Desulfosporosinus acidiphilus SJ4: one gene and its partners. The protein of the gene in region 1 interacts with the protein of each later gene in a pairwise test. Links are inferred from orthologs where the notes say so. Each region holds a gene or a part of one and is shown on either strand. Other genes may lie near its edges. The genes, in order: ileS, DESACI_RS13660 and DESACI_RS13185.

Region 1 (3,807 bases):
GCAGCCTGGCGGGGACATATTGAAAGTGTAAAACCTCAATCCAATGTTCCTATACCCAGCGAAGAATCTGTACAGAATGCCAAAGAATGGGTGGATACTAATTCTCTATCCTAAGCGGGCATCCATAATGAGCCAAAATAATAAACTCCGTACCACTTTTCAACAAAGCGATACGGAGTCCTATTTTTATAGGCAATTTATCAATTAGACACTTTTTCCAGCTTCATGCCTGTCTTATGACCATTAAGGTTTTGCTGCTCCAAGCCGGCATCCTGAGTTCGCTCGATAGAATTTGCTAAAGTTTCCTGTTTAATATAGTCTTCGAACAACTTGACGGCTTCCGCTATTTCCTCATCACCCTCGTAAACGATCGTGATTCGATCCATCATCTCATAACCATTGTTCTTTCTCATCTGCTGAACCTTGGAAACAAACTCCCTCGCATAACCTTCATTAATTAGCTCTTTTGTAAGCGTCGTTTCAAGGATTACGAATAAGTTGTCCTCCACAGTCATTGTGAAGCCTTCTTTGGCAGAAATCGAGGTGATTACATGATCCTTAACCAGATCTATGAGTTCTCCATCGACCTCAAGGGAGATGGTTTCCCCCGCTTCTAACTTAGGCACCACTGCAGAAGCGTCTAAGGCAGCTAATACTTTGCTTAAGGATTTTATCTTCGAACCGAAAATTGAGCCTGCTACTTTGAAATTAGGCTTGAGACTGAAGCTCATATACTGATTTAAATCCTTAGCAAACACAACTTCTTTAACATTTAGCTCCTCTTTGATTAAGGGAAGCATGTAGTCGATCAGCTGTTGATATTTGCCGTCAATTAAAATCTGTTGGATTGGCTGGCGCACTTTGATTCTCACTTGTTCTCTGGCCGCCCTGCCCAGCCCTACCAGTTTTCTCACCAAATCCATTCTCGTTTCCAGCTCGACATCTATCAGCTGCGCTTCAATAACAGGATAATCTGCCAGGTGAACTGACAGTTCATCGGTTAGCCGTTTATAAAGCTCCTCTGAAATATAAGGTGCAAAAGGTGCCACCAGTTTAGACAATCCCACCAGGATTTCATAGGTGGTATTATAGACAGCTTTCTTATCATCGGTTAGCTCGGTACTCCAGAAACGGCGGCGTGAACGTCGGATATACCAGTTAGAGAGGTCCTCGTTGACAAACTCCTGGATTTTTCTGACTGCCTTAGTAAGATCAAAGACATTGAGATCCGATTCAACTTCTTGAAGGAGACTGTTGTATTTCGATAAGAGCCATCGGTCAAGCTCGGGGCGATCCTTGTGTTCAATAAAGAAGGTTCGCGGATCAAGCTTATCCGTGTTGGCATACAGGGAGAAGAAAGCATAAACATTTCTGAGGGTACTGAAAAATTTACTTTGCACCTCCTTCAGCCCTTCGATATCAAATTTAGTTGGAGTCCAAGCCGGAGATACATAAAGTAAATACCATCTCAGAGCATCGGCTCCATATTGATCGAACAATTCGAAAGGATTAACAGTATTTCCTTTGGACTTGGACATTTTATGCCCGTCCTTATCTAAGATCAGATCGTTGACTAATACTCGTTTGTAGGGGGCAACTCCTTTTACAAAGGTGGAGATTACAAGCAAAGAATAAAACCATCCCCTCGTCTGGTCAATCCCTTCACAGATAAAATCAGCCGGGAAGACCTGGTCAAAGGTCTCGCTGTTTTCAAAAGGATAGTGCTGCTGGGCAAAAGGCATCGAACCGCTGTCAAACCAGCAATCGATTACATCCGTGACACGTGTCATGGTTGAACCGCACTTTTCGCATTTTAAGTGGATACCGTCAACAAAAGGACGATGCAACTCAACCGATTCATCCAGAGGCTCCAGAGATTTTTCTCTTAACTCTTGGCGGGAGCCAATCGATGTGGTATGCCCGCATTCGCATCGCCAGATGTTAAGCGGTGTTCCCCAGTATCTGCTGCGGGACAACGCCCAATCATTGACATTTTCCAGCCAGTTACCAAATCTTTTTTCTCCCACATAATCGGGATACCATTCCACACGGTTGTTATTTTCAACTAATTTGTCCTTAAATTTAGTGACTTCAATATACCAGCTTGGTTTTGCATAATACAGCAGCGGAGTATGGCATCTCCAACAATGGGGATAATTGTGTTCTACTTTTTCCTTTTTGTATAATTTCCCTTCTCCGTGCAGCCACTTGATAATCTCCAAATCGGCATCCATAACAAAGCTTCCTGCCCAGGGTGTGGTCACAAATTTTCCGGTTTCATTGACGGGTTGAAGCACCGGCAGATTATACCTGCGCCCTGTATTATAGTCATCTTCGCCGAAAGCCGGGGCGGTATGAACTATTCCGGTTCCATCTTCAGTAGTTACATAATCGCCCAAGGTAACAAAAAAGGCCTTCTTATCCGATTTAACAAAGGGCATCAACTGTTCATATTCTGCATACTCGAGATCTTTGCCGGGGATTTCGGCCAAAACTTCAAACTCTTCACCCAACACTTTGGCGGACAAGGTCTTAGAAACATAATAGACCTCATTATTTTGTCGGACCTTCAGGTAGATTTCCTGAGGATTTACCGTAAGGGCTACGTTTGAAGGCAGTGTCCAGGGCGTTGTCGTCCAAACTAAAAAGTATTCCTCGGCATCTTTTTTCTTAAATTTAACATAGACAGTATTGGTCTTTATCTCCTGATATCCCTGGGCGACTTCATGGGAAGCCAACCCTGTACCGCAGCGTGAACAATAGGGCAGAATTTTGTGTCCTTCATAAATTAAACCTTGCTTGAAAAATTGGTCGAGAATCCACCACACACTTTCAATATAGTTATTATCCAATGTCACGTAAGGATGATCCAAATCAATGGAATATCCCATACGTTTGGTCATATCCCGCCATTGTTTTTCATAACTAAACACAGATTCCCGGCACTTTTGATTAAATGCAGCGATACCATAATCTTCAATGTCCTGCTTGTTGGTAAGCTTAAGCTGCTTTTCAACTTCGATTTCTACAGGAAGTCCATGGGTATCCCACCCGGCTTTCCGCTTGACTTGGTAACCCTGCATAGACTTTAAGCGGCAAACCGAATCCTTAAGCGTTCTGGCTATAACGTGATGGATTCCCGGTTTACCGTTAGCTGTGGGAGGTCCTTCATAGAAGACAAAAGGTGTCTTGCCTTCCCTGTTTTGGATGCTTTTATCAAGAATCTCATGTTCGTCCCAAAAATCTGCTATTTCGCTTTCTTTTTGGGCTACCGGTTGGTCCGATAAAATTTTAAAATCAGCCATGGTCATCTTCCTTTCTCAATGAGTAAAATAATACCTTTAATAGAGGAGGCAGTAACAGCAAAAGTCCCTAAGTCTACAACTTAGGGACGAATTATCTCGCGGTACCACCCTTATTATTAATGGATTGCTCAAATAAACAATCCGTCAATCACTTAAAACATATAACGCATGTCAAACGGAGCAGCTTAATTGTTTTCAGCCACCCAACTCCAAGGTGATCTTCATAAAGAATCTTCGTCATAATCTTTCAGCCAGGGATTATGTCTCTAAAAACCAGATTCAATTACTACTGTCCTTTTCATCGTCGTTTTCTCATAATTTAACCAAAACCGTCACTGCTTAAACTTTACACCGAATTTTCAAGAAACACTCGGCCAATCCACACTGCAGGAGTATACGCAATAAGTTGCAGTGCGGCAATAAGCTCGTTCGCTTGTCGTCATGGCCAGCGGTCTCCTCCAGCCATCCCGATAGTCTCCAGTGGAGAGTATCGCACTTGTTT
Region 2 (3,117 bases), 2.6 Mb from region 1 along the record:
ACGCAAAAAAAATGTATCCAGCATATGCCAAATACATTTATGTTTCTAACGCAGCTTTATGGGTTACTATCAATGATTGAGAATGTTACTTAATGAATTGTCTTTGATCCTATGGCCAATTTACCATTTGCGATTTTGATTTTATGCTTAGTAGGCAATTTTTTTTACAGCCTTATAAAGGATTTTATTAGCTAGAGCGACTTTCTCGGGGTTCACAAAATCAGGAACATCATCAGGAGTGTGGTTTTTGTTAAGCCAATCCCTTGCCATCAAAGTTACTGCTGGGAGATGATCCAGATTGAAATAAACTTGGTCACTGTTGTAACCTTCATGTGAGGCTAAGGGAATGCTGATATTATGCTCCGAAGCGGCTGATTGTATCGCTTGAACTGCCTCATTGTCACTGCTTGCCCATACGGAAAAGTCATTGAGTGCACCGTTCCCAATGGTGTCAACATTAAATACTGCTTTGAGTCCGCCAAGAGAAAAGGTTGGATTTTGCAAAAAGGAAAAAGACCCTACGAAACCCATCTCCTCTGCACTCCAAAAAGCGAGTACTATGTTGCATTTTGGTTTAACGCCTTCCTGCACTAACTGGCGCACAAGATCAAGGATGCACCCTACTCCCGAGGCATTATCGTTAGCCCCTGGATAAAGATGACCTTGAAAAATGCCCAAATGATCAAAATGAGCGGATAAGATTACCGATTCACTTTTGTTCTTTCCCATGATACCCCCTATGACATTGGCACAGGGGGTACGCAAGTCTTGGGAATTTCCCGGGCGAAATGTTAACCGGCCATTATAAAATTCCTCTATCACCGGATAAACCGTGAAGGCATTTGAATAATTTCGGGTGTTCTTATTTATTAAATCCCCCAGAGGTTCTAAGCCTAAACCCTTCATTTGTTCTATTAAGTAGGCCGCAGCTTTTTCCTCACCAACAGTTCCGGCTCGGCGACCCTGGAAGTCAGACGCTGTAAGGGCTGAGATATCGTCCGCCGCAGTGTGGTATAAATAAGAAACATCTTTGGGATGGATCAAGTCAAGAGTTTTAGCAGATGAATCGTTGGTTAGAATAGCTGCTTGTGCGGCTTGATGGTTGACGATCTTTAGCATTTCTGACCAACCTGACCAAGGGAGTAATCCTGCGCCTAAAGCAATTAAGCATTTAATAAAACGTCTTCTTGTGGGCATCACGAACTTCCTTCCATCCAAAATTACCGCTACTAAGAATATCGGCAAGTTCGTGCTAAAGTTTTAGCAAAAATCCTTTGAACGTACATCATTAAATCCATTCTTTCAAGCATGCCTGAACTTGATCAACCGCTTCAGGTATACGTCTCTGTAATGTATCCGTTAATTCAGTGCCCCAGTCCAGACTCTCCGGCTGAACGCCGATGATTACAATTTCATCCGGCGAATGGCCCTGAAATTCTGCCCAGTACAAAACTTCAGCGAAGCTCATTTGATGCACGGAAAGCTTATTGCCAGTATATTTCGGAACCTCTTCCCCACGCCAAACTACCAATTCACCAGGCTTTTTCCCCGCATCAACCGCATCCAAAACAATAAGACGTTTCGTTTTTTCCACGAAGTCTAATAGTCTTAATCCATCTGTTCCACCATCGAGAAGATCAATTTCCGGAGGAAGATTATTTCTAAGTCGTTCTAAAAGGTGAATACCGAAGCCTTCATCTTGCCTTATGGAATTTCCAAGTCCGAGTATTCCAATTTCTATTCGATCTTCAAAATCAGCCTCAGTCAAAATACTTCCTCCTTAGTTTCCTGTGAATGTTTATTTAACTGTTATGAGTGTTAATTAAGGGGGTAGACTAAAACTATTTATTCATTGATTGGGGAGGTCTCTCTAACCATCCTTCTTTAGTCATTAAAAGTACACCATGTCCATAATATCGCCTCACATCATTCATAATCTTGTTTACTTTCATGACAATATCTGACCTAAAACTGGAGGTCAAAGCCTGTAATACTATATTAAAGCAGAAAAGTCCCAAACACATATTAACAAAAAACAGCATTAATCGGTCGGAAAAAGGGGGGAATTTCACTTCATAGATCTGATAATCACTGGATGCAGAAATCGGAATGTTTTCTTCTTCAAGGACTTCTTGAAGGGAATCAAATACTTTTTGGATTTCATCCCTACCCTTCTTAAAATGTTTCTCCATCTCTTTTGAACTTGTTATTTTGCTGAAGGCCACAAAAATCATTTTAGAAAATTGTGCGCGATGCAGTATTCTTGTTATTGGCAATCTGAGCAACATTTACCGGTCGAATCTTAATAACTTCTTAAGATGATTATGATAAGATATCAACATCTGTATTGTAGTATTAGTACAGAGGATATCACTTAAGATAAACAGATAGAAAAAGAAATAGAAAAAAGTATTCTAGAACTATACTGACATGAAAAAGATGAAAAGTCGCCCTTGCTGTAGGGCGACTTTTCTATTTTAAATTCGTTATAAAGTTCGTTCATTGAAGCAGAATTCGTATAAACTTTCCCAAAATTCAACATCATAGGTTTATTATGATTGAACACAATACCACTGAAGGTACCGGAACAAAATCCCCAAACTATTATCTATCTCTAGTCAAAAGCTAAGCCCAAATACCCAAAATTGTTAGAAGTAATAGTCCCCTCGATTTCTCCAGCCATCCTAACCATTCCGAAGGGACGCACGGTGCCTTCCAATTGCGCTCCCAAATGCGGATGGGTCCGCAAACTATAGTCATCTGCCTCAATTTCTGTGCTTATCGCTTTAAGGGCGGCGGTCATGCAGTTCTCAGGAAGTAAAATTTCTTTTATGAGTACCTTATCGGAACTCAGTCTTTCAACAGCGAAACAGCCTTGGCTATCTCCAACATCCACCCCATAGATATCTGCTCCGGACAATTGGGACAGTTTTTTCTGGTAAGCAATGTCTTCATCGGAGTAGGAAATATACACTTTTCCCTTCAGTTGATTATTTCTCCGCCGATTATACTCTTGAGGCGTTATTGCAGAAATCGTGCACTCATCCCGTGTCTGAATTGGCATGCGATCCATGTTGCTCCGAAAAAATTGAGCCTCCTTTATATAGAACCCGTTTT
Region 3 (3,081 bases), 2.5 Mb from region 1 along the record:
TTAAAAGGCCCTCATCGGTATAAATGAGGACCTTCATTCATTCATTAATTAGTATGTCAGTCATAAGCAAATCAATTATAAGTCATCAACGAACTGCCTTTGGCTTAAAAAAGCATCAATTTCTAACCGTTCAGGAATTGATGTCTGGGCACCTTTTCTGGTAACGGTTAGAGCCGAGGCTGCTGAAGCAAAACGCAGCGCTTCTTGAACTGGCTTACCTTCAACCATAGCAGTTGCGTACGCACCAACAAAGGTATCACCCGCCGCAGTGGTATCGGTCACCGCAACTTTAAACGCCGGCAAATAGACCGTTGTTCCTTCCCTGTTCAAGTAAAATAATCCTTTGGCTCCCAAAGTTACAATGACTTCCCGGCATCCTTTGTCCACCAAAATCTTGGCAGCGGAATGAACTTCTTCTATAGTTCCCGTTTCTGCCCCGGATAAGACAGCTGCTTCCGTTTCATTGAGAATCAGCAGACCAACCCGGCTAAAAGCGTTCTCCGGCGGTGCGAATGCTGGAGCAGGATTGTAGATAATATATTTCCCTTTCGCCCCAAAATATTCCAAGGCATAAGCAACTGTAGAGTAAGGTATCTCATTCTGTAAAATGATGATATCAGGCTCCAGCAATTGCCTTTCCTCAACCTGGACATCCTGGGTTTCCACTTTTCCATTAGCGCCCGGAGAAATTATGATACTGTTTTCTCCAAGTTCATCTACGGTAATGAAGGCCAATCCTGTTCCTACATCTTGTTTAAGAAGAACACTTTCCGTTCCGACACGGGAAGATCTCAGGTTCTCCAGCAGAATTTCTCCGTAAGTGTCCGCACCCACGGCGCCAAACATTTCGACTCTTGCTCCTGCACGAGCGGCAGCAACAGCTTGATTTGCTCCTTTTCCGCCGGGAACATAGCTTGTCTCAAGAGCTTTAATAGTCTGACCCGGTAAAGGTGCTTTCTCAACCCTGTTGACTATGTCCATATTGAGGCTGCCTATGACCGCAATAGAACGCATAATCCTGCTTCACCTCCTCCGGCTAACATCCCTTTATCAAACGTGTACTTTTTCTAGAAGCCGCTGAATGAAGTTCCTTTTTCAACTAACATCAGAGGTGAGCTGACTGTCGCCGAAACAGAATTGCCCTTCACTAGTTTCACTGCGTTCTGTACGCCCAATACACCCTCTTGAATAGGCTGCTGTGCAATATCCGCATAGAAGAGTCCTTGTTGGACATCATTAACTGCTTCTTGCTCTCCATCAATACCCACAATAGCTATCCCTGTTTTATTGCTTTGTTGAATAGCTTTTAAGGCACCAAGAGCCATCTCATCATTTTGGGCAAAAACCCCTTTTACATCCGGATTTGCCTGAAGAATATTTTGCATAACGTTTAAGGCCTTGCTGCGGTCGAAATTAGCCGATTGTTTAGCGACAATTTGAATTCCTTTGGCTGTTGCCATTTCTTGATCAAATCCTTGTTCTCTGTCTCTTTCGGCAGAGGTACCAATGATTCCTTGCAGCTCAACGACTTTACCTTGACCATTCAAGGCTTTTATGATCTCATCAGCAGCCATTTTTCCGGCTTGAACGTTGTCAGAAGCAATAAAGCTGGATACTTTGCCGGAATTTACGCTGCGGTCCAAAGTGATGACAGGAATATTCGCCTTGTTGGCCGCAGCAACTGCAGTGGACAATCCTTGGCTGTCTGTCGGGTTGAGAATTATCGCACTGACTTTTTGTTGAATCAGATCTTGAACTTGGTTCAATTGAGTCGCTGCATCATTATTACCATTGTCGACAATAACTTTAATGTTTTCTTTAGCAGCTTCCTGTTTAACTCCATTTTCCATTGCTACAAAGAACGGATTGTTAGTTGTAGAGACAGCGAAACCGATGGTGGTATCGCTTGATTTTGATTGGGCAGCTGTCTTATCGCTTGAATTACTATTGGAAACAGTTCCACACCCAGATACCAGGCCTACAGTCAGAACACCTAGCCCCAAAATAGTTTTCCATTTTTTCATTGCCATTCTCCTCTTTATGTTTTATTTATTTGAAGAAGGAGGCCTGAGGCCTCTTACCTCCCATTAGATTTCTTGCGATCAAGCATGATAGCCGCAAGAATAATTAACCCTTTTACCGCATCCTGGTAAAAAGAATTAACGTTGAGAAGATTTAATCCGTTATCAATAATTCCTAGAATTAATGCTCCAATTAATGTCCCAACTAATGTCCCTTCTCCTCCTGCCAAACTGGTCCCGCCAAGTACGACGGCAGTAATGGCATCAAGTTCATAACCCACACCGGCAGTTGGTTCTGCGGAGCCTAAACGGGAGGCCAGAATGATTCCTGCCAGAGAGGCCAAAATACCGCTGACTACATAAACTCCGAGCAGATATCGCTTGACCGGAACACCAGCTAAGAAGGATACTCGCTCATTACCTCCAATAGCATAGATGCGCCTGCCTGAAATGCTTCTGTGCAATACAATCCAAGCAGCAATAAAAACTGCCGCCATAACCCAGACTGGAATCGGAATTTCAAGAAACGTTCCGGTACCAAATTTCGCAAACTCCTGTGGCAAATTGAAAATGGGCATTCCATTGGTATAAATTTCTGTCATTCCTCTAAACAGCGTCATCGTACCTAACGTAACAATAAATGGGGCCAAGCCTGCATATGCCACAAAGAGCCCATTGAGTGCGCCGGCCAAACCTCCGAAAGCTATAGCTACAATGACTGCCATCCAAGGACTTACATGCCCCATCATAAGTTGAGCAGCAATAGCCGCACTTAAAGCTAAGGTGGAACCGACCGACAGGTCAATCCCTCCGGTCAGGATAACAAACGTCATACCCACGGCGATCAAGGCATTAACTGAAATCTGTAAAGCAACATTACGCAGGTTTCCAAAGGTAAAAAACTTTGCAGTCGCGAAAGAAAGAATAAAAATTAAGATAACCAGACCAATTGTCGGTCCTAAATGATAGCGTTTAATTGTATTCATAACCCGTTGCACTATACTTCGCCTCCTGTGGCCAAGCTCATAAATGCCTCTTGCTGCATCTCTCCGGCCAGTAA

The links.
Region 2: the proteins of ileS (region 1) and DESACI_RS13660 interact in binary tests that used the Escherichia coli proteins (3 or more experiments, as listed by UniProt). The link is inferred for Desulfosporosinus acidiphilus SJ4 from one-to-one orthologs.
Region 3: the proteins of ileS (region 1) and DESACI_RS13185 interact in binary tests that used the Escherichia coli proteins (3 or more experiments, as listed by UniProt). The link is inferred for Desulfosporosinus acidiphilus SJ4 from one-to-one orthologs.

The regions. Positions count from the first base shown.
Region 1 is NC_018068.1:444,058-447,864, reverse strand. What follows is about bases 1-3,649. They hold ileS (isoleucine--tRNA ligase), read right to left. Parts: upstream 3,306-3,649; coding sequence 201-3,305; downstream 1-200. Other genes in these bases: DESACI_RS23375 (CDIF630_02480 family spore surface protein), read left to right, coding at 1-114. UniProt on the Escherichia coli protein: Catalyzes the attachment of isoleucine to tRNA(Ile). As IleRS can inadvertently accommodate and process structurally similar amino acids such as valine, to avoid such errors it has two additional distinct tRNA(Ile)-dependent editing activities.
Region 2 is NC_018068.1:3,003,616-3,006,732, forward strand. What follows is about bases 29-2,987. They hold DESACI_RS13660 (HyaD/HybD family hydrogenase maturation endopeptidase), read right to left. Parts: upstream 1,769-2,987; coding sequence 1,289-1,768; downstream 29-1,288. Other genes in these bases: DESACI_RS13655 (M28 family metallopeptidase), read right to left, coding at 148-1,197; DESACI_RS13665 (DUF3231 family protein), read right to left, coding at 1,842-2,276; DESACI_RS13670 (GNAT family N-acetyltransferase), read right to left, coding at 2,615-2,987. In the rest of the region: more of DESACI_RS13670, read right to left, coding at 2,988-3,117.
Region 3 is NC_018068.1:2,902,599-2,905,679, forward strand. What follows is about bases 47-2,969. They hold DESACI_RS13185 (substrate-binding domain-containing protein), read right to left. Parts: upstream 2,025-2,969; coding sequence 1,068-2,024; downstream 47-1,067. Other genes in these bases: rbsK (ribokinase), read right to left, coding at 76-1,014; DESACI_RS13190 (ABC transporter permease), read right to left, coding at 2,078-2,969. Also shown: more of DESACI_RS13190, read right to left, coding at 2,970-3,019; DESACI_RS13195 (sugar ABC transporter ATP-binding protein), read right to left, coding at 3,019-3,081. UniProt on the Escherichia coli protein: Part of the ABC transporter complex RbsABC involved in ribose import. Binds ribose. Also serves as the primary chemoreceptor for chemotaxis.